One region of the Pseudonocardia xishanensis genome, then DNA from elsewhere that is predicted to be linked to it. Evidence: riboswitches for the same ligand, from Rfam matches in the RefSeq annotation. Region 1 holds a riboswitch; each other region holds the start of a gene.
What was found. Region 1 has a riboswitch for S-adenosylmethionine ahead of thrC (threonine synthase). Riboswitches for the same ligand answer to the same signal wherever they lie in the genome.

Region 2: it holds a riboswitch for S-adenosylmethionine, as region 1 does, so the genes downstream of both, ABD993_RS36650 (putative leader peptide) here and thrC (threonine synthase) in region 1, are expected to answer to the same signal.
Region 3: it holds a riboswitch for S-adenosylmethionine, as region 1 does, so the genes downstream of both, ABD993_RS24160 (aminotransferase class V-fold PLP-dependent enzyme) here and thrC (threonine synthase) in region 1, are expected to answer to the same signal.

Annotation. Positions count from the first base shown of each region.
Region 1 is NZ_BAABGT010000123.1:41,673-49,264, reverse strand. Features, by position in the region: gene ABD993_RS35855 (alpha-E domain-containing protein) at 1-792, opposite strand, end outside; gene ABD993_RS35850 (circularly permuted type 2 ATP-grasp protein) at 792-2,447, opposite strand; gene rpsT (30S ribosomal protein S20) at 2,752-3,018, shown strand; gene holA (DNA polymerase III subunit delta) at 3,146-4,141, opposite strand; SAM riboswitch class I at 4,293-4,435, shown strand; gene thrC (threonine synthase) at 4,442-5,707, shown strand; partial or broken gene ABD993_RS35830 (ComEC/Rec2 family competence protein) at 6,095-7,567, opposite strand.
Region 2 is NZ_BAABGT010000025.1:91,310-98,901, forward strand. Features, by position in the region: gene ABD993_RS08875 (SpoIIE family protein phosphatase) at 1-187, shown strand, start outside; gene ABD993_RS08880 (acyl-CoA dehydrogenase family protein) at 195-1,352, opposite strand; gene ABD993_RS08885 (hypothetical protein) at 1,404-1,754, opposite strand; gene ABD993_RS08890 (manganese catalase family protein) at 2,363-3,307, opposite strand; gene ABD993_RS08895 (cold-shock protein) at 3,587-3,790, shown strand; SAM riboswitch class I at 4,070-4,162, shown strand; gene ABD993_RS36650 (putative leader peptide) at 4,169-4,237, shown strand; gene ABD993_RS08900 (hypothetical protein) at 4,283-4,624, shown strand; gene ABD993_RS08905 (ABC transporter substrate-binding protein) at 5,630-7,027, shown strand; gene ABD993_RS08910 (ABC transporter permease) at 7,029-7,592, shown strand, end outside.
Region 3 is NZ_BAABGT010000075.1:117,912-125,503, forward strand. Features, by position in the region: gene treS (maltose alpha-D-glucosyltransferase) at 1-1,716, opposite strand, end outside; gene ABD993_RS24160 (aminotransferase class V-fold PLP-dependent enzyme) at 1,970-3,355, opposite strand; SAM riboswitch class IV at 3,408-3,521, opposite strand; gene ABD993_RS36885 (putative leader peptide) at 3,986-4,072, shown strand; gene ABD993_RS24165 (hypothetical protein) at 4,285-4,608, shown strand; gene ABD993_RS24170 (hypothetical protein) at 4,617-6,425, shown strand; gene ABD993_RS24175 (hypothetical protein) at 6,433-7,592, shown strand, end outside.

The DNA.
Region 1 (7,592 bases):
CTCGCTGCGGGCCCGGCCGAGCAGGCGCAGCGCCTCGGCCTTCGCCCCGACGCGGGCGGTGGGCCGGTTGTCCAGCTGCTGCAGGCACGTCTCCGCCTCGCGCAGCGCGTGGAACACCGACCGCGGGAACAGCCGGTCCATCAGCATGAACTGCACGACCCGCACCGCGTCGACGGCGCCGCGGTAGGTCCGCAGGTACGTGTCCTGCGCGCCCGCCGAGCGCAGCACGGACAGCCAGCCGGGCGAGCTCATCCGATCCGTCGCCCGGCTCATCAGCAGCCGCACCACCATGTCGACGCGCTCGACGCTCTGCCCGAGCAGGTAGAACCGCCAGGAGTCGTCCCGGCTCATCGTCGACGCCGCGAACCCCGAGAACATCGCCGCGCGGTCCTCGATGTAGCTGAAGAAGGCGTGCGGGCCCACCCAGCGGGCGTAGCGCTGGCGCTCCGGCACCGCGTTCCACGTGGCGTTGAGGCACTCGAACATCTCGCTGGAGACGACCTCGCGGGCGCCGCGGGCGTTCTCCCGCGCGCTGGTGATCGAGGAGACGATCGAGCCCGCGGTGTCCGCCGAGTAGCCCAGCAGCTCGGTGAGGGAGAAGGCGTCCAGGTGCTCGTCCGTGCCGGGGTCGACGCCCATCACGCCGAGCAGCCTGCGTGCGGCCAGGTCGACGTCGATGGTGGCGTCCTCGAGCAGCTGGTGCACCGAGACGTCCAGGATCCGAGCGGTGTCGTCCGCCCGCTCCACGTAGCGGCCGATCCAGTAGAGGGACTCGGCGTTCCGGGCCAGCATCAGGCGTCCCTCCCCTGCTGTTGCTGTTGCTGTTGCTGGTCGAGGGTGAGCTCCCGGCCCTGCTCGGCGGCCGGGCGGCTGTCGGGCGCCTTGCTCGCGATGCCCCGCTCCCCCAGCTCGCGCTCGGCCTCGGGGGCGCGGCTCGCGGCGAGCACCCAGGTGTCCTTGGACCCGCCGCCCTGGCTGGAGTTCACCACGAGCGAGCCCTTCGGCAGCGCCACCCGGGTCAGGCCGCCGGGCAGCACGAAGACGTCCTCGCCGTCGTTCACCGCGAAGGGCCGCAGGTCGACGTGGCGGGGCACCAGCCGGTCGTCCACCTTGGTCGGGACGGTGGACAGCTGCACGACGGGCTGGGCGATCCACCCGCGCGGGTCGTCCCGGATCGCCTTGCGCTGTTTCTGCAGCTCCTTGGGGCTCGCGTTCGGTCCGAACAGGATCCCGTAGCCCCCGGACCCCTCCACCGGCTTGATGACGAGCTGGTCGAGCGAGTCGAGGACCTCCTCGCGCTCGCCGTCCAGCCAGCAGCGCAGGGTGGTGACGTTCGGGATGATCGGCCGCTCGTCCAGGTAGTACTTGATCATCTGCGGGACGTAGGTGTAGACGAGCTTGTCGTCCCCCACCCCGTTGCCCACCGCGTTGGCGATCACCACGTTGCCCGCGCGCGCCGCGTTCATGATCCCGGCGACCCCGAGCACGCTGGTGGGCTTGAACTGCAGGGGGTCCAGGAAGTCGTCGTCGATCCGGCGGTAGACGACGTCCACGCGCTGCTCGCCCTCGGTCGTGCGCATGTAGACGACGTTGTCCCGGCAGAACAGGTCCCGGCCCTCGACCAGCTCCACACCCATCTGCCGGGCGAGCAGCGAGTGCTCGAAGTACGCGGAGTTGTAGACGCCGGGGGTCAGCACGACGACGTTCGGGTCGGCGACGTTCGGCGCGGCGGCGGCGCGCAGCGCGTGCAGCAGGTGGGTGGAGTAGTCCCCGACCTGACGGACCCGCTGGCGGGTGAACAGGTCCGGGAACACGCGTGCCATCGTGCGGCGGTTCTCCATCACGTAGGACACGCCGGAGGGGTTGCGGAGGTTGTCCTCCAGCACCCGGAACGTGCCCTCCTGGTCCCGGACCAGGTCGATGCCCGCGACGTGGATGCGCACGCCGTTCGGCGGGTTGAGCAGGTGGGCGGAGCGCTTGAAGTGCTCGCAGCTCGTGATCAGCCTGCGCGGGAGCACGCCGTCCCGGACGATCTGGGCGTCGTTGTAGACGTCCGCGAGGAAGGCCTCCAGGGCCTTGACCCGCTGCACGATCCCGCGCTGCAGCCGGGACCACTCGCTGGCGCTGATCACCCGCGGCACGATGTCCAGCGGGAACGGGCGCTCCTTGCCGGACAGGCTGAACGTGATGCCCTGGTCCATGTAGGCCCGGTCCAGGGCCTCGCTGCGGGCGCTGAGGTCGGCGGCGGCGGTGGGGGCGATCGCGTCGTGCAGCTGCCGGTACGGGGCGCGGACGCTGCCGTCGGCGTTGAACATCTCGTCGAACGCGTCCGGGTTGGGTCGGTCGGGTTCGAGATAGCCGTCGAACAGGGCCGACCCCGACTCGTGGCCGTTGGTCTCGGGGTCCGCCCCCGTGCGTGCTGGTCTGCGGTCCACTGCTCGGCTCACCGGGTCATCTTGACCGTTCGTCGCGGTGCGAGCCAGACGGAGCCGTGCTACGTCCGGGTTAACGGGCCGACCGGTGTGATCCGCGGTCGCGGTGATCACGCCCCGGGCCCCTGGTGTGCGACGATGGCCGCTCGCGCCCCGCGCGACACCCCCCTGTCGGGGCCCTGCGGAGGCGTCCGTGGCGGGGGCGTAGCATGTCCCGTCGAGTGCTCGGCGTGCTCGCTCGCGTGGGTGGGGGACCACCACGCAGGTCGCCGGAGCCCCGAGAACCCGAGACCCAGGAAGACTGAAGAGGCACACCAGCGTGGCGAACATCAAGTCCCAGATCAAGCGCGTCAAGACCAACGAGAAGGCCCGGCAGCGCAACAAGTCGGTGAAGTCCTCGGTGAAGACGGCGATCCGCAAGTTCCGCGAGGCGGCGGACTCGGGTGACACCGAGAAGGCCCTCGAGCTGCAGAAGGCCGCGGCCAAGGCGCTGGACAAGGCGGCCGGTAAGGGCGTCATCCACAAGAACCAGGCCGCCAACCGCAAGTCGTCGCTGGCCAAGCGGGCCGCGGCCCTCTCGGCCTGATCCTTCCGCGCCCGACGGGGCGCGGTGCACGCTCCCTCCAGAGCGTCTGACGACGGCGCTGCCCTTTCCCGTGGGGCAGCGCCGTCGTCGTGTCCGCGCCGGGGGCGCCCGTGATCGTTGCGAGTGGTCAGCCGGTGCCGCGGGCCTCGACGACCGCGAGCACGGCGCGTTCCAGCGCGTAGCCCGGGTCCGCCGCGGCACCCTTGACGTCCGCGTTCACCTGCGCGGTGGCGGCGATCGCGACGGCGAGCCCGGCAGGCCGCCAGGCCCGCACCTGGCCCTGGGCCTTGCGGATCTTCCACGGCGGCATGCCGAGGCTGCCCGCGAGCCGGTTCGGATCCCCGCGGCCCGCCGACCCGACCTTGGCCAGGGTGCGCACGGCGTCCGCCAGCGCGTCCGCCACCAGCACCGGGGCGACCCCCAGCACCAGGGCCCACCGCAGCGCCTCCAGCGCCCCGGACCGGTCCCCCGCGACGGCCTTGTCCGCCACCGCGAACCCGGTCGACTCCGCCCGTCCGCGGTGGTAGCGGCGCACCGCGGGCCCGTCCACCCGGCCACCGCTGTCCGCCACGAGCTGTCCGGTCGCGGCCGCCAGCTCGCGCAGGTCCGACCCGACGGCCTCGAGCAGCACCGACACGGCCTCCGCGGTGATGGTGCCCCCGGCCCGGCGCGCCTCGGACCGCACGAAGTCCGCCCGCTCCTCGGCGCGCCCGAGCTTGTCGCACCGGGTGACGACGGCACCCTTCCTGCGCAGGTCGTCCGCCAGCTGCTTGCCCCGCGCCCCGCCCGCGTGGGTGGCCACCAGCACGATCCCCTCCGCGGGCTCGTCCCCGTAGGCGAGGATCGCCGCGGCGAGGTCCTTGGCGGCCTCGTGCGCGCCCTGGACGACCACGACCCGGGACTCGGCGAACAGCGACGGGCTGAGGTGCCCGTTCAGCTCGCCGGGGGTGAGCTCGGACGGCCGGAAGCGACGCAGGTCGGTGTCGGGGTCCACCGCGCGCGAAGCCCGCACGATCTCCGCGATCGCCCGCTCGACCAGCAGCTCCTCCTCGCCGACGACGAGCTGCAGCGGGGCGGGGGCCTTGGTGGTCGGCGCGGTGGGCACGCCGCCATCGTCTCGCATCGCACCGACACTCCGCGACGCACCTCTGCGGGGTGACCCCGCTCCCAGATGGCGGAACGACCTGGCCGACGGCTCACGGCGTGCCGTAACGTGGGCGACATCCGGATCATCCGGGCGCCCGCCCTCCGTGGGGCCGGGCACAACTGAACATGGCTCATCCAGAGGGGCAGAGGGAACGGCCCGTTGAAGCCCCGGCAACCGGCGTCGCTTGATCCGCGCGTCACACGTTCTTCGTGTGCGCCCGTCGACGAACCAGGTGCCAATTCCGGCCCGCGCCCGCGGGACAGATGAGGAGATCTGATGACTCTCGCTGCTGACACCCCTGCCACGACCTCGTACGATCTGGGCTCCGCGCGCGCCCTCTCCTGTCGCGAGTGCGGCGCCGAGGCCCCGCTTGCCGCGGAGTTCGCGTGTGCGCGGTGCTTCGGCCCGCTGGAGATCGCGTACGACTTCCCGGAGATCACCCGCGCGTCCATCGAGGCGGGGCCCAAGTCCATCTGGCGCTACCAGGACCTGCTCCCCGTCCCCTCGGACGTGCGGTCCCACCCCAACACCGAGCCCGGCCTCACCCGCCTCATCGAGGCCGACCGGCTGGCCGCCGAGCTCGGCGTCCGCAAGCTGTGGATCAAGGACGACACCGGCAACCCCACCCACTCCTTCAAGGACCGGGTCGTGGCCGTGGCCCTGGCCGCGGCCCGTGAGCTGGGCTTCTCCGTCCTCTGTTGCCCGTCGACCGGCAACCTGGCCAACGCGGTGGCCGCCGCCGCGGCGCGCGCGGGCTGGGACTCGGTGGTGCTGATCCCGTCCAACCTGGAGCAGGCGAAGATCACCACGACCGCGGTGTACGGCGGCACGCTGCTCGCGGTCGACGGCAACTACGACGACGTGAACCGGCTCGCCACCGAGCTGGCCGCCGAGCACGAGGACTGGGCGTTCGTGAACGTCAACGTCCGCCCGTACTACGCCGAGGGCTCCAAGACCCTGGGCTACGAGGTCGCCGAGCAGCTCGGCTGGCGGCTGCCGGACCAGATCGTCATCCCGGTCGCCTCCGGCTCGCAGCTGACCAAGGTGGACAAGGGCTTCGGCGAGTTCGTGAAGCTCGGCCTGGTCGAGGACAAGCCCTACAGGATCTTCGGTGCGCAGGCCGCGGGCTGCTCGCCCGTCGCGACCGCGTTCGAGGAGGGCCACGACTTCATCCAGCCGGTCAAGCCGGACACGATCGCCCGCTCGCTGGCGATCGGCAACCCGGCGGACGGGCCGTACGTCCTGGACGCCGTCCGCCGCACCGGCGGTGCGGTCGGCCACGTGACGGACGACGAGGTGCGCGCAGGCATCCGGCTCCTCGCCCGCACGGAGGGCGTGTTCGCCGAGACCGCGGGAGGCGTGACCGTCGCGACCGCCCGGAAGCTCATCGAGGCGGGTCTGATCGACCGGGACGCCGAGACCGTCCTGCTCATCACGGGTGACGGCCTCAAGACCCTCGACGCCGTGTCCGGCGAGGTCGGCCCCACCGCGACCGTGCCGTCGACCAGCAAGGCGGTCCGCGAGGCGCTCGAGAACCGCTGAGACCGCCGGGACGACGACCCGACACACCAGGCTCCGCCACCGGGCCCGGGGACACGGTCCCCGGGCCCGGTCGCGTTCGCGGGCCCGGTCGCGGGCCGGGTCACGGTCGCGGGAGCGAGCCGGGGTCCGTTCGTGGGTCCGGGGCGACGCCGAGCCTCGCGGGGCGGGCAGCGGGTCCCCGCGCTCGACGAGCTCGTCCCCGGCCGTGAGTGCGATGTCCCCGTCGCGGTCGGTGCGCCGCACCGCGATCCCGGCGCCGCCGAGCAGGTCCATCAACCCCGGGTTGGGGTGCCGGTAGGTGTTGCCCGCCCCGACGCTGACCAGCACTGCCCGCGGCGCGACGGCGGCGAGGAACTCTCGGCTGGTGTAGCGGGAGCCGTGGTGCGGCATCTTGAGCACCTCCGCGCGCAGATCGGCCCCGCTCGCGAGCAGCTGCGCCTGGGCCTCCAGCTCGATGTCGCCGGTGAGGAGGATCCGCCCGGCGGGCGTCGTCGCGCGCACGACCACGGACGTGTTGTTCACCGCGGTCCCGTCCTCGCCGTCCACCGGCTCGGCCTCGGCAGGCGCGAGCACCTCCAGGGTGAGCTCCGGCCAGACCACCCGACGGCCCGCGGTGAGCTCGACCAGCCCCGTCCCCGCCTCCCGGGCCTGCGCGGAGATCCGGCGCACCGCGGACTCCGGATCGTGCGACGGGCCCAGCGCGATCCCGCCCGCGGGCCGCCCGCGCAGGGCTCCGGCCAACCCTCCGATGTGGTCCGCGTGCAGGTGGCTGAGCACCACGAGGGCGACGGCGTCGACGCCGAGCCTGCGCAGGCACCCGTCGACGGGACCGTCTGCCGGGCCCACGTCGACGAGGACGGCGCGCCCCGGTTCACCGGTGGCGAGCACGATCGCGTCCCCCTGCCCGACGTCGCAGGCCACGGCCACCCAGCCCGCAGGCGGCCACCCCGGCCGCACGATCCGGGTGGGCAGCAGGACCAGCGCGAGACCGACGACGACCGCCAGCACGAGCAGCCGGGACCGCCGGTACCGGAAGGCGATCACCAGGGCGAGCAGCACCGCCGCGAGCAGCCCGGCGCCGATCGGCCCGGCCGGCCACGGCACGACACCGCCCGGCACCGCGGCGGCCCGGTCCGCCACGACCACCATCCACCCGACCGCGGGGCCCGCGACCCCCGCGCAGGCCGCGGCCAGGGCCGGGCTCCAGGGCGACACCACGGCGGCGAGCACCCCGAGCACCGTCGCCGGTGCCACGGCAGGCACCACGAGCAGGTTCGCGGGCACCGTGACCAGGCCGACCTGCCCGTTCAGCCCGGCGATGAGCGGTGCCGTCGCCAGGCAGGCGGCCGCGGGCACCACCAGCAGCTCCGCCACCCCGAGGGGCACCCGCCTGCGCTGCAGCGCCGCCGCCCAGCTCGGCGCGACGAGCACGAGCGCCCCGGTGGCCAGCACCGAGAGCGCGAAACCCGCGTCCACCGCCAGGGCCGGATCGACGAGCAGCAGTACCAGGACCGCCGCGGCCAGTGCGGGCACCGCGCTGCGCCCCCGACCCAGCCCGAGCGCGAGCAGCACGACCAGGCCCATCACCGCGGCCCGCACCACGCTCGGGGAGGGACGGGCCAACACCACGAACCCGACGACCGCGAGGGCGGCCGCGCCCGCCGCGAGCCGGGGGTCGGCCCGCAGCAGCCTGCCCACCGCGAGCACCGCCCCGCCGATGATCACGAGGTTCGCGCCGCTGACCGCCGTGAGGTGGGTGAGACCGGCCGCGCGGAAGTCCTCCTCGACCTCCGCGGTCTGGTGCCGGGTGTCGCCGACCGCGAGCCCGGGCAGCAGGCCCGCCGAGGACTCCGGCAGCACTCCGGCCGCGGCCTGCAGGCCGTCT
Region 2 (7,592 bases), on a different contig from region 1:
CCGGGGCGAGGAGGTCCGACTCGACCTGGACGACGTCGGCTACCTGGCCAGCGCGGGTGTCGGCATGCTGGTCGACCTCGTCCGTCAGGCCGCGGAGCGCGGGGTCAGGATCCGTCTCGACGCCCGACCCGGCACTCCGGCCGCGCGCGTCCTCGACCTGACCGGGATCGAGCCGCCCGCCTCCTGAGCCCGCCCTACCGCAGCGCCGCGCGGACGAGCCCGCCGCCGACGATCAGCCGCTGGATCTCGCTGGTGCCCTCGTAGAGGCGCAGCAGCCGCACGTCCCGGTAGATGCGCTCGACGGGGATCTCCCGCATGTAGCCCGCCCCGCCGTGGACCTGGACGGCGAGGTCGGCGACCTTCCCGACCATCTCGGTGCAGAACAGCTTGGCGGCCGACGGGGCGAGGCGCCGGTCCTCGCCGGAGACGTAGGCGCCGGCGGTCTCGCGGACCAGCGCCCGGCCGGCCAGCACACCGGTCTGCATGTCGGCGAGCATGGCCTGGACCAGCTGGAACTCACCGATCGGGGTGCCGCCCTGGGTGTTCTGGGTGGCGTAGGCGACCGACTCGTCCAGCGCGCGCTGCGCGGTGCCGACGGCGAGCGCGGCGATGTGCACGCGGCCACGCGCCAGGGAGGTCATCGCCGCCTTGTACCCGGCCGCCTCCTGCCCGCCGACGAGTGCCTCGGCCGGGACGCGGACCCCGTCGAGGGTCACGTCGGAGGTCCAGGCGCCCTCCTGGCCCATCTTGCGGTCCTTCGGCCCGACCGTCAGGCCGGGGGTGTCGGCGGGGACGAGGAACACCGCGATGCCGGGGTCGCCCGGCTGCGGGTCGGCGGTGCGGGCGAAGACGACGAACAGGTCCGCGAGCGGGGCGTTGGTGATGTACTGCTTCCGCCCGTCGATCACCCAGTCGGTCCCGTCCTGGCGGGCGCGGGTGCGCAGGCCCGCGGGGTTGGAGCCCGCGCCGGGCTCGGTGAGGGCGAAGGACGCGACGACCTCGCCGGAGGCGAGCCGCTCGAGCCAGGTCTTGCGCTGCTCGTCCGTGCCGAAGCCGACGAGCACCTGGCCGGCGATGCCGTTGTTGGTGCCGAACATCGAGCGCAGGGCCAGGGTGGTGTAGCCGAGCTCCATGGCCAGCTCGACATCCTGGGTCAGGTCGAGCCCGAGCCCGCCCCACTCGGCGGGGATCGCATAGCCGAACAGGCCCATCTCCGCGGCGGCCCGGCGCAGGTCGTCCGGGATCCGGTCCTCCCGCATGATCTCGGTCTCGCGGGGCACGACGTCGGTGCGCACGAACTCCCGCACCTGCCGTCGGATGAAGCCGAAGTCCTCGGCCGACACCTCTGTCATGACCCCCACCCTGCCCGGTCGCCCCGGGAACGTCCACGGGCGGCGCCCTCCCTAACGGCGTGAGTCGTCCAGGTACTGCAGCAGGTCGTGGGCCGCCAGCTCGACCTCCTTGTGCCCCCACTCCGCGGCGCGGTAGTGGCAGCTGATGATGCCCATGCGGTGCAGGCGGGTGAAGTCGCCGAAGACGAAGGCGTAGCGGCGCTTGGTCTCCTCCGCCGCCCCCTCGGTCAGCGCGAGGTGCCAGGCGCCGTACTCCGCCCAGGTGTGGGTCCTCAGGTACCGGGTGCCGTCCGCGGCCGAGGGCTGGACGTCCCGCCACCGGCTGCGCAGCACGTAGCGGCGCGCATCGACGAGGTGGTGGGCGTACTCGACCGCGGCGTCGTTGACCCGGTACTTCGGCATCCGTCGATGATGGCCGAGGGTGGGGGAGGGCGCCCGCCCGAGCGCGTCCCAGGGTCGATCGCATGGCGACCCGAGGTGCCGTGCCGGTGACGGACGACCTGCCGCTGCGGGCCCTGGCACTCCGCCGACGGCGGGCGGTTCGCCTCGTAGGCGAGTTCGAGGAGGGCCGGGTGCCCGCGCCCGGGTCCGGGACGGCGCGCTGGTCACCCACACCTCTCGGAGGACCGATGTCCCGCCTCATCCGCGCCCTCGGAGTGGCCACCGCGGCCTATGCCGCGGCCACCCTCGTCAGGCCCGTCCTGCTCACCCGCCCCACCGGGCTGGGCGAGTCTCCCCGCACCGACCTGCTGACCCGCGCGGTCGGGGTGCGCGACCTCGCCTCGGGCGCCGCGATCGCGCTCGCCCCGTCCCGCTCGGCGCTGCAGCTCGCGCTCGCGGCGCGGATCGCCTCCGACCTGGGCGACGCCGTCGCCTTCGGGCTGGCCGATCTGCCCGCCGACGCGAAGCGCAAGACCCTCGTCGTCGCCCAGGGGTGGGCCGCGCTGAACGGCGCGGCCCTCGCCGCGGCGCGTCGGGCCCGACCGGGATCCGGCCGGGCCCGACGACGGTCAGCTCCCCGCGGGGCGGTCCGCGTCGGCGAGCTCGAGCTCGGCGGTCTGCTGCACGAGCTCGAGCAGCCCGGCGTCCAGACCCGGCGCGAACTCCTCCGGGCGCTCGACGGCGATGTCCATCGGGAATCCCTTCGGCATCTGCTCGGTGCGGAGCGTCCCACCCCCGACGGCGGCCGGTGCCTCACCGCGGAAGATCTTCCCGGCCTCGGACAGGTCGTCGAGGCTGAACGTGTACTGCGTGAGGTGCAGCCCCTGCTCCAGCAGGGTCTTCACCTCCGGGAACCGCTCGGCGTCGGTCTTCGGGATCGGCAGGGTCCTCCCCCAGTCGATGCCCAGGCTCTCCAGCGCCTTCGCGTAGGCGTTCTCGTGTGCCTGGTCGCGCACGATCAGGTACGCGAGCGTGGCCCGCGCGGTCTTGTTCGCGGTCATCTCGTAGATCCGGCACTTCTGCAGCCTGCCGGTCGACTCGAGCATCAGGTTGTACAGCAGGTCGAGGACCAGGTTCCCGCTGTTGTAGACGTACGAGCCCGACCACGGGTTGCCCGCGGAGTCGACGGGCAGGGCGCCCTGGGCGCCGACCAGGTAGTGGTGGATGTTGCCCATGCTCAGGGCGTCGGCCAGCGGGGTGGCGCCGCCCTTGCCGGGCTCGTCCACCGGCTTGGTCGCCGAGCCCTTGTAGCGGGGCGAGCCGTCGGTCAGCCGGGCGATCGTGGTGCCGATCAGCTCGACATGGCTGATCTCCTCCGTGCCGATGCCCTGCAGCAGGTCGCGGTACGGCTTCGCGGTCGCGCCGCGGAAGTTCATGCTCTGGAACAGGTACTGCATCATCGTGCGCATCTCGCCGAACTGTCCGCCCAGACCCTCCTGGAGGGCGTTGGCGGCGGCCGGGTCCGGCTCGTCGGGGACGATCTCGTTGATCAGGCGCTGCACGTGCAGGTACATGGGAATCCTGTCGGTCGACTGGTGTGTCGCGCGGGGATCCGCCGGGGTCTGAAGCGAACGACGTGACGCGGGGCGGATACCCGGCCCTGTCGGGCTCATGCCCGGACGGGCTATGCTGGTTCCAGGTCGTTCAGTTTCGGTGCTCGTGTACGCACGCCGCAGGAACAGTTGGCGGTGAGTCGTACCGGGTCCCCCAGGGGACACGTGCACGTATCGCCTCCAGGGCCGGCCGGGTCCGCACACAGGGTGCGGGTCTAACCACCTGAGAGGGAGACACACATGGCACAGGGAACTGTGAAGTGGTTCAACGGCGAGAAGGGCTTCGGCTTCATCGCGCAGGACGGTGGCGGGGCTGACGTCTTCGTCCACTACTCCGAGATCGACGCCAGCGGCTTCCGCAGCCTGGACGAGGGCCAGCGCGTGGAGTTCGAGATCGGCCAGGGCCAGAAGGGCCCGCAGGCCCAGGGCGTCCGGATCATCTGATCCGACACCAGGACAGGGCCCGTTCCCCCTCGGGGGGACGGGCCCTGTCCGCGTTCCGGGCCGGGCGCAGGCCCGGGGACGCGGGCCGAGGGCGAGGGGGAACCACGACGCCGTGCTCGGTCCGGTCCTTTGCGGAGCGGAACCGCGAACGGTTTCGGCTGGTGGGAGTGTCGGAAAGGTGTCCGGACAGCACACGGCGGCCTGGGTCACAGTCCTCACCCCGATGATTGACGTCGGCCGGGTCGGGCGACATACAGTGCAGGGGATCCCTCGGGGATCACACCATTGAGAGCGGCCGAGAGACCTGGCTCGACGACGCCGCAGCAACCCCCCGTCCGCGGGTGCGGGTGCTAAGGCCGGGTGCGATGGAGGCGGGGAATGTTCGTCGGGGTGCAGCGCCGACACGTGGATCTCCTGCGGACGGCGAGCGCGGGCTGTCGGGCCTGACGAGGTCTCGTCCCGTCCCTTCTCCCGCAGGAGTGGTGTGCCCTCATGGCCCCCTTCCACCTCGGCGTCGCGCTCGACGGCGCCGGCTGGCACCCGGCCGCGTGGCGTGAGCCCGGCGCCCGGCCCGATCTGCTCTTCACCGCCCGCTACCGGGCGGCGCCGGCCCGCGCGGCCGAGCGCGGTCTGCTCGACCTGGTCACGATCGACGACGGCCTCGGCCTCGCCACTCTGGACCACGACAGCCTCGGCCGGGCAGGCTGGCGCGTGCAGACCTCCGCCCGCGCGGACGAGGCCACCCCGGATGTACACGATCGACTTCTCGGGTCGGTCCTTCACGGTCCGCGGACCGGCCATAGTCCGGCGGCCGCGCCGCCTGGAACGTCGTGACCAGCTCGGACGCCGACACCGGGGAGAACTTCCGGGGCGGCGGGCTCCTCGCCCACTCCGGGCGGTACGAACGGGCGGGGGAGACCCTCGACGCCGTCCGGGCGCTGTGGGACTCCTGGGGTTCCGACGCCGTCGTCGCCGACCCGGCGACCGGCCGCTTCCTGTGGGACGGGAAGGCGCGGGTGGCGAAGGTCGGCCGCGATCTCGAGCAGGTCGAGATGCCGCCCTCGGCGGCGGTGATCCTCGGCGACACCGAGGCCGAGGCGCGGGACCGGCCCCGGGACGTCCGCAGCCGCCAGGTCGATCCGTTCACCGCGGTCGTGCCGGCCGAGATGGTGTGGAACCGCGACCTGTCCGCGGTCGACCCGGACGGACCCGTCCCCGACCCTCGCTCCGACCCCCGAGGCCCCGGAGTGGATCCGCGGGCGGGCCCCGCCGACCCAGGACGGGCACGCCACCGCCGAGGGCCCGGCGGGCGATCGGGCGCGAGCACGGGTGGTCGCTGCGCGAGGTCGTCACGCACGTGTTCGACCGCGCGGTGTCCGTCGGCACGCCGTCCCGGGTGGCCGCCGAGATCGACCGTTACGTGCAGCAACGCGCCGTCGACGGGTACATCCTCGGCTCCCACGCCAGCCCCGTCGGGCTGGACGAGGTGGTGGCGAAGGTGATCCCGGAGCTGCGGGATCGCGGGCGCCTTCCGCACCGCTCCGCCTCCGGACCGGCACCCGATCCCCGCGATCGGCCGCCCGGCCGGTCCCCCTTCGAAGGAACGAGACCGATGACCGCACGACCACGCCGGGCACTCCTGCCCGGCTGCCCGCCCTGCTCACCACCGCCGCGCTGGCGCTCGCGGGCTGCGGCTCGAGCGGAGCCGCCGGAGGGTCCGTCGATGCCGGCCCGCCGCAGCCCGGCGGCACCCTGCGCGTCGCCGTCGGCAGCGACGCGGGCTGCGTCGACCCGCAGCAGGTCGGCAGCAACGACACGATCTACTCGGTCCGCCAGCTCGTGGACTCGCTCACCGACCAGGACCCCCGGAGCGGGGAGCTCAAGCCCTGGCTCGCCACCTCCTGGACGACTTCGCCGGACGCGACGAGCTACACCTTCACCCTGCGCGAGGGCGTGACCTTCTCGGACGGCACCCCGCTGGACGCGAACGCGGTCAAGGCCAACTTCGACCGCGTCCCGCAGCTCGGCGTCCGCGGCACTCTGCCCAAGGGCTACCTGGCCGGGTACGCGGGCACGACCGTCGAGAGCCCGACGCGGTTCACCGTGTCCTTCACCCAGCCCAACGTGCAGTTCCTGCAGGGCACCTCCACGCACAGCCTCGGCATCCTCGCCCCGGCGAGCGTCTCGAAGTCGGACGACGAGCGGTGCGCGGGCGTGGTCGGCTCCGGCCCGTTCACGCTGCAGAGCTACACGCAGAACGCCTCGATCACCCTGGCCAAGCGGCCCGGCTACACCTGGGGCTCGTCGCTGTGGGCGCACGAGGGCGAGGCCTACCTGGACTCGGTCGAGTTCCGGATCGTGCCCGAGTCCGGGGTGCGCACCGGCAGCCTGCAGTCCGGTGAGGTCGACCTGATCGGCAGCATCGGCCAGCAGGACGAGGCCCCGCTGACCGGGGCGGGCGCGCAGCTGCTGGCCCGCTCCAACCCGGGGATCACCTTCGGGATCGGGCTCAACCAGAGCAAGCCCGTGGCGAACGACCCGGCCGTCCGGCAGGCGTTGAGCCTGGCGATCAACCGGCAGGAGATCGTGGCGGGCGTCTTCCCGTCGCAGACGCTGCCCGCCACCAGCGTGCTGGCCTCGACCACGCCGTCCTACGCGGACGAGTCGGCTGTGCTGACGTTCGACCCGGAGAAGGCGAAGTCGCTGCTCGACGCCGCGGGCTGGGTGCCGGGGCCGGACGGGATCCGGGCCAAGGGCGGTCAGCCGCTCACCCTGCCGATCTCCTTCGCGACCGTGGCCGCCACCAACAAGCCGGCGCTGGAGCTGATCCAGCAGCAGGCCCGGGTGGTCGGCATCGACGTCCGGGTGCAGGAGTACCCGATCTCGCAGACCCCCCAGATCCAGGCGAGCGGCGACTTCACGTCCTTCTGGTTCAACATCACCCGCGCGGACCCGGACATCCTGCGCAGCTCCTTCTCGACGGCCGGGTCCAACTTCTACCGGATTCCCCAGACCCCGCTGGAGCCGCTGCTGGCCGGGCAGGCCGCCGAGCCGGACCCCGCGAAGCGCACCGCGCTCGTCGAGCAGGCGCAGGAGCAGCTCGTGAAGCAGGGGTTCTTCGTGCCCGTCGTCGAGCTGACCTCGGTGCTCGCCGCGGGCGCGACGACGCACGGCGTCGCGTTCGACGCGTCCTCCCGGATCCAGCTGCACGACGCCTGGAAGTCGGACGTGAGCTGACGTGCTCGGCTACCTGCTCCGCCGCCTCGGCACCGCGGTCGCGGTGCTGTGGGCGGCGTACACGGCCGGCTTCGTCGTGCTGTGGCTGCTGCCCGGCGACCCGATCAGCACCATGGCGAGCGGCGGGCTGGACGGCGAGCCGCTCACCCCGGCGGCGATCGAGGCGCTGAAGGCGCGGTACGGCTTCGACCAGCCGCTGATCGTGCAGTACGGCACGCGGCTGTGGGCGGCGGTGCAGGGTGACCTGGGCGCGTCGATCCAGACGGGCCGCCCGGTCGGGTCCGCGATCGCCGAGGCGCTGCCGCCGACGATCCAGATCGCGCTCGGCGGCCTGCTCGTGGCGGTGGTGCTCGGCACCGGGACCGCCGTGGCGGCGACCTCCACGCGCCTGCGCTGGCTGCGGCAGCTGCTGATGGCGCTGCCGTCGCTGGCCGTGTCGCTGCCGGTCTTCTGGGTCGGCCTGATGCTCGTGCAGATCTTCTCGTTCGGGCTCGGCGTGCTGCCCTCGGTGGGCGCCGGCGGGTTCTCGGCGCTGGTCCTGCCGTCGGTCACCCTCGGGCTGCCG
Region 3 (7,592 bases), on a different contig from region 1:
CAGGGTGAGCATGCCGGTGAGGTCCCAGCCGGACAGCGCGAACACCCCGGGCTGCAGGGCGTTGAACATGGCGAGCAGCAGGTGCACCCGCATGATCTCGGGGACGTGTGCCTCGGTGATCGCGTCCAGCGAGCGCAGGCCGAGCGTCGCGGCGATGACGGTCGCGGTGGTGCAGGCGATCCCGTTGGTGGTGAAGACCTTGTTGTAGTCGACCCCGACGAGGGTCTCGGACAGGTCCGCCCGGATCCGCTCGGCGAGGGCCTCGCCGGTGATCTCCTCGCCCGCGAAGGAGTACACGTCGTCCCGATGGCCGGTCGCCCAGTGCACCAGCTCGTAGGTCAGCTCGTCGTGGTTCTGCAGGGCGTGCACCAGCCCGGCCGGGTCCACCCCGAGCTCCAGCGAGGTGCGCAGGGTGAGCCGGAGGAACTCGGTGTCCCCGGTGACCAGCGCGTGCTGGTAGGCGGGCCGGTTGACGAAGTCGTAGGACAGGTCGGCGCCCGCGGCGGCGGTCGCGCGGATGTCGTCGATCGTGAGGTTCAGCTCCTGGAAGGTGAAGCCGCCGATCTTGCGGACCATCGAGCCGATCAGGTGGTTGGCCGCGGCGGACAGCGGGTGCCCCTCCGACCAGGCCGGGAGCCCCTCCGCGGACTTCTCGACGCCCAGGAACCCGTTGGCGTCCAACCGGAGCGCCCCGGAGCCGAGGTCGGCCATGGAGTGCAGCGCGTCCCCGATGACCAGCCGCATCCCGGCGAAGCTCGGGTCCAGCCAGTTGATCGAGGGCTGGCCGTCTTTGAAGTAGTGCAGGTAGACCCAGCGCCGCGAGACGCCGTCCACGCCGACGACCGGCTTGGTCGCGCTCCAGTTCGTCTCCTTGACGCCCTCGGCGTAGAAGATGACCCGCTGCAGCCGCCCGATGATGTAGCCGGCCTTCTCCAGCGCCTCCTCGGTGGCGGCGTCGAGGTTGACCGAGTCCCTGCCGCCGGGGACGTCCGGCAGCAGCGTCCAGTCCTCCTCGTCGATCTCCACCATGTGGTAGATCCCGGGGTAGTCCGCGTACTTCATCTCGGCGAGCCGGAAGTCCGCGCCCTTGCCGGTGTGGCCGGGGACGATGTCGTCGATGATCGTGCCGCCGGACCAGGTGGCCATCCCGCACATCGCGCGGAACTCCGCCTCGGTGCCGAAGGCCGGGTCGATCTCGGTGGAGATCCGGTCGAAGTGCCCGTCGACGGAGCTGGTGGACTGCCAGCCCGAGATGCCGCCCGCGCGCTTGACCGGTCCGGTGTGGACGGCCTCGATCCCGACGGACGAGAAGACGTTCCACAGCTCCTCGTCGCCCAGCGCGGCGAGGAACGACTCACCGGGCCGGGTGATGAAGGAGATCGGGTAGGCGGTGAACCACACCGACGCCGTCTCGACCGCCTGGCGCGGCCCGGGGTCGGCGAACGGGTTCTGCCACATGGTGCCCTGGCCGGAGAACTGCCGGGCGATCTCGTTGGCGTCCGCCAGCATCGACTGGCTGAGCAGCCAGGACACGTACGCCGGGTTCTCACCGGTCGCGGCCCCGTCCTTCGCCACCGACCGCCGGACGACCGGGGACTTGGCCCGCGCGCGGTGGCGCAGGGTGCGGGGTCGCGCGGGGTGCAGGTGCTCCGCATAGGTGATCTCGCTCGGCTCGTGGGACTGCTGCCCCTCCGCCTGCTCCCGCTCGTCTGACATCCACGCTCCGTGCTCGACGCGACCGAAGTTCCGACCCGGAGGAGGGTGTACCACCCACTCCGCGGGGGAAACGACGGTGACGCGCCCGCGATGCGCCCGCCCCGCCGTGATCGCACGCCGAGCGGTGGAGTCGCCGCCGAGCGCACGTGTCGCGCACCCGGCGCGGCATGATCACCGATGAGGTGCGCTCAGGGGCGTCCGGACCGCGGCGAGCGCTCGGAGCCCCCGATCGCCGAACGCGGGCGACGACTGCTCAGTGGCCGCAGCCCGCGGTGCCGCCCGCGGTGGCGCCGACGCCGAACGGGTCCAGGTCGCGGGTGTCCGCGAGCGGGACCCAGCGGCCGTCGACCTCGTGGTAGTCCGCGGCCGGGCCCCGCTGCGCGATCTCGCGCACCGCCGCGACCAGCCGGTCGACGTCCGAGGCGGTGGTGTTCAGCCCCAGGCTCACCCGCACGGCGTCCGCTCCGCCCGCCAGCCGGGTGAGCAGCGGGTGGGCGCAGAACCGACCGTCCCGGACCCCGATGCCGTGCTCGGCGGACAGCGCCGCGGCGACGAGGCCCGCGGGGATGTCGGTGACGACGAAGGAGACCACGCCCACCCGGTCCTCCGTCCGGTCCCAGATCCGCAGCGGGGTCACCTCGGCGATCCCGGCCAGGCCCGCGTCCAGCCGCGCCACCAGCGCGCGCTCGTGCGCGGGGACCTCGGTGTCGATCGCGGCGTCCAGCGTGCGGCAGGCCGCGGCGAGCGCGGCGGCGCCCAGCACGTTCGGGGTGCCCGCCTCGTGGCGGTGCGGCGCGGGGGCCCAGCTGACCTCCGCCGCGCCGCCCTCGACCCCGACCGCGCGGACGGCGCCGCCGCCCGCCAGGTACGGGGCGGCCACGTCCAGCCAGTCCCGACGCCCGACGAGCGCGCCGGTCCCGTAGGGCGCGTAGAGCTTGTGCCCGGAGAGCACCACGTAGTCGACGCCCCGGGCCGCGATGTCCACCCGGCGGTGCGGGGCGAGCTGCGCGGCGTCGAGCACCACCCGGCACCCGGCGGCGTGCGCGAGCGCGACGATCTCGGTGATCGGCGGGATCTCCCCGGTCACGTTGGACGCGCCGGTGATCGCCAGCAGCGCGGTCGGCCGCTGGGCCAGGGCGTCCGCCAGCCGGTCCAGCGTCTCGCCGAGGGTGTCCGCCGCGCACACCACGCGGTGGTCGCCGCGCCAGGCCAGCAGCGTGGCGTGGTGCTCGACGTCCAGGCACAGCGTCGATCCGGGCACGGCACTCGCGAGCAGGTTGAGCGCGTCCGTGGTGTTGCGGGTGAACACCGTGACGTCGTCCGCCCGCGCCCCGACGAACCGGGCGACGGTCCCGCGCGCGGCCTCCAGCACCGAGGTGCAGACCTGGCTGGCGTACCCGGCGCCGCGGTGCACGCTGGAGTAGTAGGGGAGCAGCTCGGCGACGTGGTCCGCCACCGCCTGCAGGGCCGGGGCGCTCGCGGCGAGGTCGAGGTTCGCGTAGGGGACGGTGCGGCCGTCGAGCAGCGGGACCGGCAGTCCCGTGCCGACGAGTGCGGGGAGCGCGACGGCGGTGCGCGGGGCGGGCACGGCGGCGTCGATCTCCGCGGTGGCACAGGGGGCGAGGGCGGTGTGGGACATGGCGATCCTCCCGGATCCGGTGAGGACCCGGCTCGGCTCACTCACCGACGCGGGTCCGCGCTTGCCGTCCGCGGGTTCGCGGCGGCCGGGTCGTCACCCGGAGCACCCCACCGCGGAGGAGGGTTGCCGACCAGCGAGCCGGGGCTTGACGCTGGCACTCATGACCTGCCGTCGACGGTAGGCAGTCGCGCCGTCGGCGGTCAAGTGTGATCCGACGCATAGCCGAATGACCGGACATTGACGCCGGGGTCCTCTCAGAACGGCACCGAATTGTCTGCCGATGCGGGTGTGGGTCGGATTAACGGCAGATTTCGTCGACCATTCGCGGATTCGGGCACAATGGGTGATCATCTCTGCGGTAGGGGGTGCACCGTGTGGGGTGTCCGGCCCGGCGAAGCCCAGGTGGCGGCGTGATCCGTGAGCGGTTCCCGGCGGGGGCGACACGATGGGGTGAACAACGGGGCGGTGGCCGCCGCAGGCCCCGCACCGTGCGTCGCCCCCGTTCGGACCCCGGAATGCGTGGCCCCGGTCACGATTCCGGGCAATTCCGCCGTCCCACTCCGACCGGACAAACACCGACGCCGGGGGTGGCCGCCGCCATTGCTCCGTACGGGTGGCACAGTTCCCGGCATGCGCCTCTCCCGGACGTTCGCGTGTCGACGCCATGTCGACCTGCGACGCGTGGCGAGCGCGCTGTGTAGCGCGACGGTGAGCTGAGGCCGGGGTCCCCCGGACCCGCCTCCCCTCCTCTCGCTCCGGCGCCCGTCACCCCCTGAACGCACCGCCTCCACGGCGGTGTCGGCGGCGCGCCCAGGCTCGGGCCCGACCACGGTCCCGCCCCGTCCCACCGGGCTCCCCGCTCCACACAGGACACCGGCGGCGGCTGGTCCCGCCGAGCCGTCCCGCTCCCCGGAGAAGAAAGGACACCCGTGTCCCGTCACAGACGCCGACCCACCCGGTCGGCCACCCGGCTCGTCGGGTCCGCGGCCCTCGCAGGCGCGGCCCTGGCGACGTTCGCGGGCGGTACCGCGAACGCGGCCACGCCCGACCTCGTGCCCGACCTCGCGCCGGTGCTCACCGCACCGACCGGGCCCGAGCCCGCGCCGGCCCCGACCGCGCCCTACGTCGAGCCCAGCGCCACGGCGTTCGACGACCCGATCAACCAGCACCTCGACGACGCGCCCGCGGGCGTGCCGGTCGCGGGCCTGATCAAGTCGGTCGCGGGCGCGCCCACCCGGCTGCTCCCGAGCTGAGGCCGGGCATGCGCACAGCGAGGAAGGTCCTGCTCGGCCTGCTGGCGGTGGGTGTGGTCGCCGGGGTCACGACGATCCCCAGCGGCGACGCCTACGCGGACGTGCAGAAGGTCCGGTCCGAGGTCGAGGGCGCCGACGGCAAGGACTACTGGGTCGAGAACAACCTCGACAAGGCGGCCGAGGCCGCGGGCGAGCGGCCCGAGTACATGGTCGTGTGGGCCGGTGACGAGAACATCGCCGACACCGTGGTCCCGGACGTCAAGAACCTCCCCGGTTCCCTGGCGAACCCGGTCGACGAGGTCCGCGACGCCCTGCCGGGCCCGGACTTCATGGCGGTCGTCGACGTCACCAAGGGCTCGCCCAGCTATGGCAAGGTCGTCAACACGGCCACCGTGGGCCCGCTCGTCGAGAACGAGCCGCACCACATGCAGTACTCGTGGCGCAAGGGCGACAAGATCTACGCGGGTGGCCTGTACTCCGCCGCCACCTACGTCTTCGACGTGTCCGCGCTGCCGGAGCTGAAGCTCTCCGGCATTAGCCTCCCCAGCCAAACCCTCTGCGGGTCGGTGCCGGACGCGTACTGGGTTCTGAACGATGGAACGGCGTACGGGACGTACATGGGTGGACCGGTCGTGCCGGGCCCCTGCACGTACTCCCACGGCGAGGTCCGCACCGGCAACGGGTTCGCGGGCACGCCGGGTGAGGTCGTCCGGTTCGGTCCCGACGGGCGGAAGCTCGTCGAGGCCCCGGCCGCGACCACCACGCCGGAGGACCCGACGCAGTGCCTGACCATGCCGGCGCTCGGGCAGCCCAGCTGCGCCAACCCGCACGGCATCCAGGTCCGCGAGGACCTGGACACCATGGTCACGAGCGACTACGCCGAGCCGCGGTCGATCATCCTCGACCCGGTCAAGGCGCCGTCGCCGTACCTGCGTCGACCGACGGTCCGGACCTGGGACATCTCCGACCTGAACAACCCCAGGGTCAAGTCGGTGTCCTACCTGCCGACCGGTCCGCGCTCCGACGGTCGGGACCCGCTGCACAACGAGAACCGTGCCGCGATGGAGACGACGGTCACCAACCTGCCCGGGCACAAGGGTGCGTTCGCCCAGACCATGCAGGGTGGCGCGCTGTTCTACACGCCGGACATCACGGTCCCGGAGCCGGAGTGGAAGGAGATCTACGACCTCTCCGCCGCGGTGAAGGAACTCGACCCGAAGGCAGGCGACAACGGCGGTCCGTCGTCCAACGGTGGGTGGCTGCAGACCAGCCCGGACGACACGACGCTCTACCACGCGATCATCGGTCGCAAGCCGGGCGCGCTCGGGGCGGACGACCCCGGCACCGCCGGTGGCGTGATCGCGCTGGACATCGAGAAGCTGGTCGAGGCGGGCGACGACGCGCGGTGCTCGATCGACACCGAGGCCGAGATCGCGGGCGAGGGTGCCGAGTCCGACTGCCCGACGCTCAAGGGCCACCAGACGATCAACCCCGGCAAGGTCGCAGGCGGTCCGCACTGGGGTGCCCTGGACAACCTCGAGCTCGGTGCGGACGGCTTCTACCACCAGACCGATCAGCCCGAGCGCCTCGCGACCGCGAACTACTTCGTGGCCCGCACCGGCACGGACGGCGACCACAGGGTCTGCCTCGTGGATATCGCGAAGGACGGGTCCCTGGCCCTCGACGAGGACTTCAAGGACGAGGTCACGGGTGACACCTGCATCTCGTTCAACCGGGAGAGCTGGCCGCACGGCTCCTTCGGCAACGCGAAGCCCCACTCGATGCTGTTCGTCACGAACGATGCCGACATCAAGTAGGCGTCTCGTGGTCGTGCTCCCGCTCGCCCCGCTCCTCGCGGTGGCGGGCGGGGGCACGGCCTCGGCTGCCGACACCGCCTCTCCGACCAGCGCCGCCCGTGCGGCGGCGGCGTTGGGGGAGCAGGCGGGCGCGTTCGCGGTGGGCCTGCGGGTCGCACTGCTGGTCGGGACGGCGCTGGTCGCGGGCATCGCGCTCGTGTCCGCCGTGCTGTCGGTGCGAGGTCCCCGACCGGCGGGGAAGCCCGGTCGTGGGCTCACGGTGACGGTCCGGGTGGCGGCGGGCGTCGTGGCCGTCGCCGCCGAGACCGTGCACCTCACCGGGGACGTGTCGGTCCTCGGCACGGTGTCGCAGGTGGTGGCGGCGCTCGCGGCCGCGGCGCTGGTCGGGACCCGCTGGGCCGCCCTCCCCGGGGTGGCGCTGGCGGGCCTGCTGGCGGTGCAGCTCGGCTCGACCCGCACCGGGCTCCCGTTCGTCCTGGACGCGGCCTACGCGGTCGGCGCGATCCTGCTGGTGGGCGCGGCGGCCACGGCGGCCACCACCCCCGCGAGTCGCCCTCCGACGGTGCGTGTCGCCACGTCCCGGACGGCGACCCGCGCGAACGCCGAGGCACCGACGGTGTCGTTCGCGGCGGTGCCGGGGGAGTCCGTCCGGCGCGGGGGGCCCCGGCTCGGCGCGGTCGCGATCGCGGGCGGGCTCCTGGCGACGGTCGCCGGTCTGGCCCAGCTGGTGCTCAGCGGGCCCGAGACGAGCCACGACCTGCTCGGCAGCCCCTACGGCCTCGCGTCGCTGGCCGCGGTGGTGCTGGCTGCGCTCGCCGTCGTCGGGGTGGGGATCGTCGTCGTCGTCGTCGTGGTGCGTGCGGGCACGTTTCGTGCTCGTAGTGCTGTCCCGACCGCGCTCACCGCACCCGACCGGCGATCTTCCCGCGCTGAGGGCACGAAACGTGCAGGGGCGGTGCCCTCCCGCGGGAGTGAGGTCCTCCGGATCTCCGCTGTGCTCGGGAGCGTCGGGGTGGCGGCGACGGGAGTGCTCGCCGCGCTGCCGCCGCCGGGGCCCGCGCCCGTCCCGGGGCAGCCGCTGCTGCGGACCGTGGCGAGCGGGGGAGAGACCCTCGCCGTGCTCGTGGCGCCGATGCGGCCTGGGCCGAACCTGGTGCACGTCTCCGG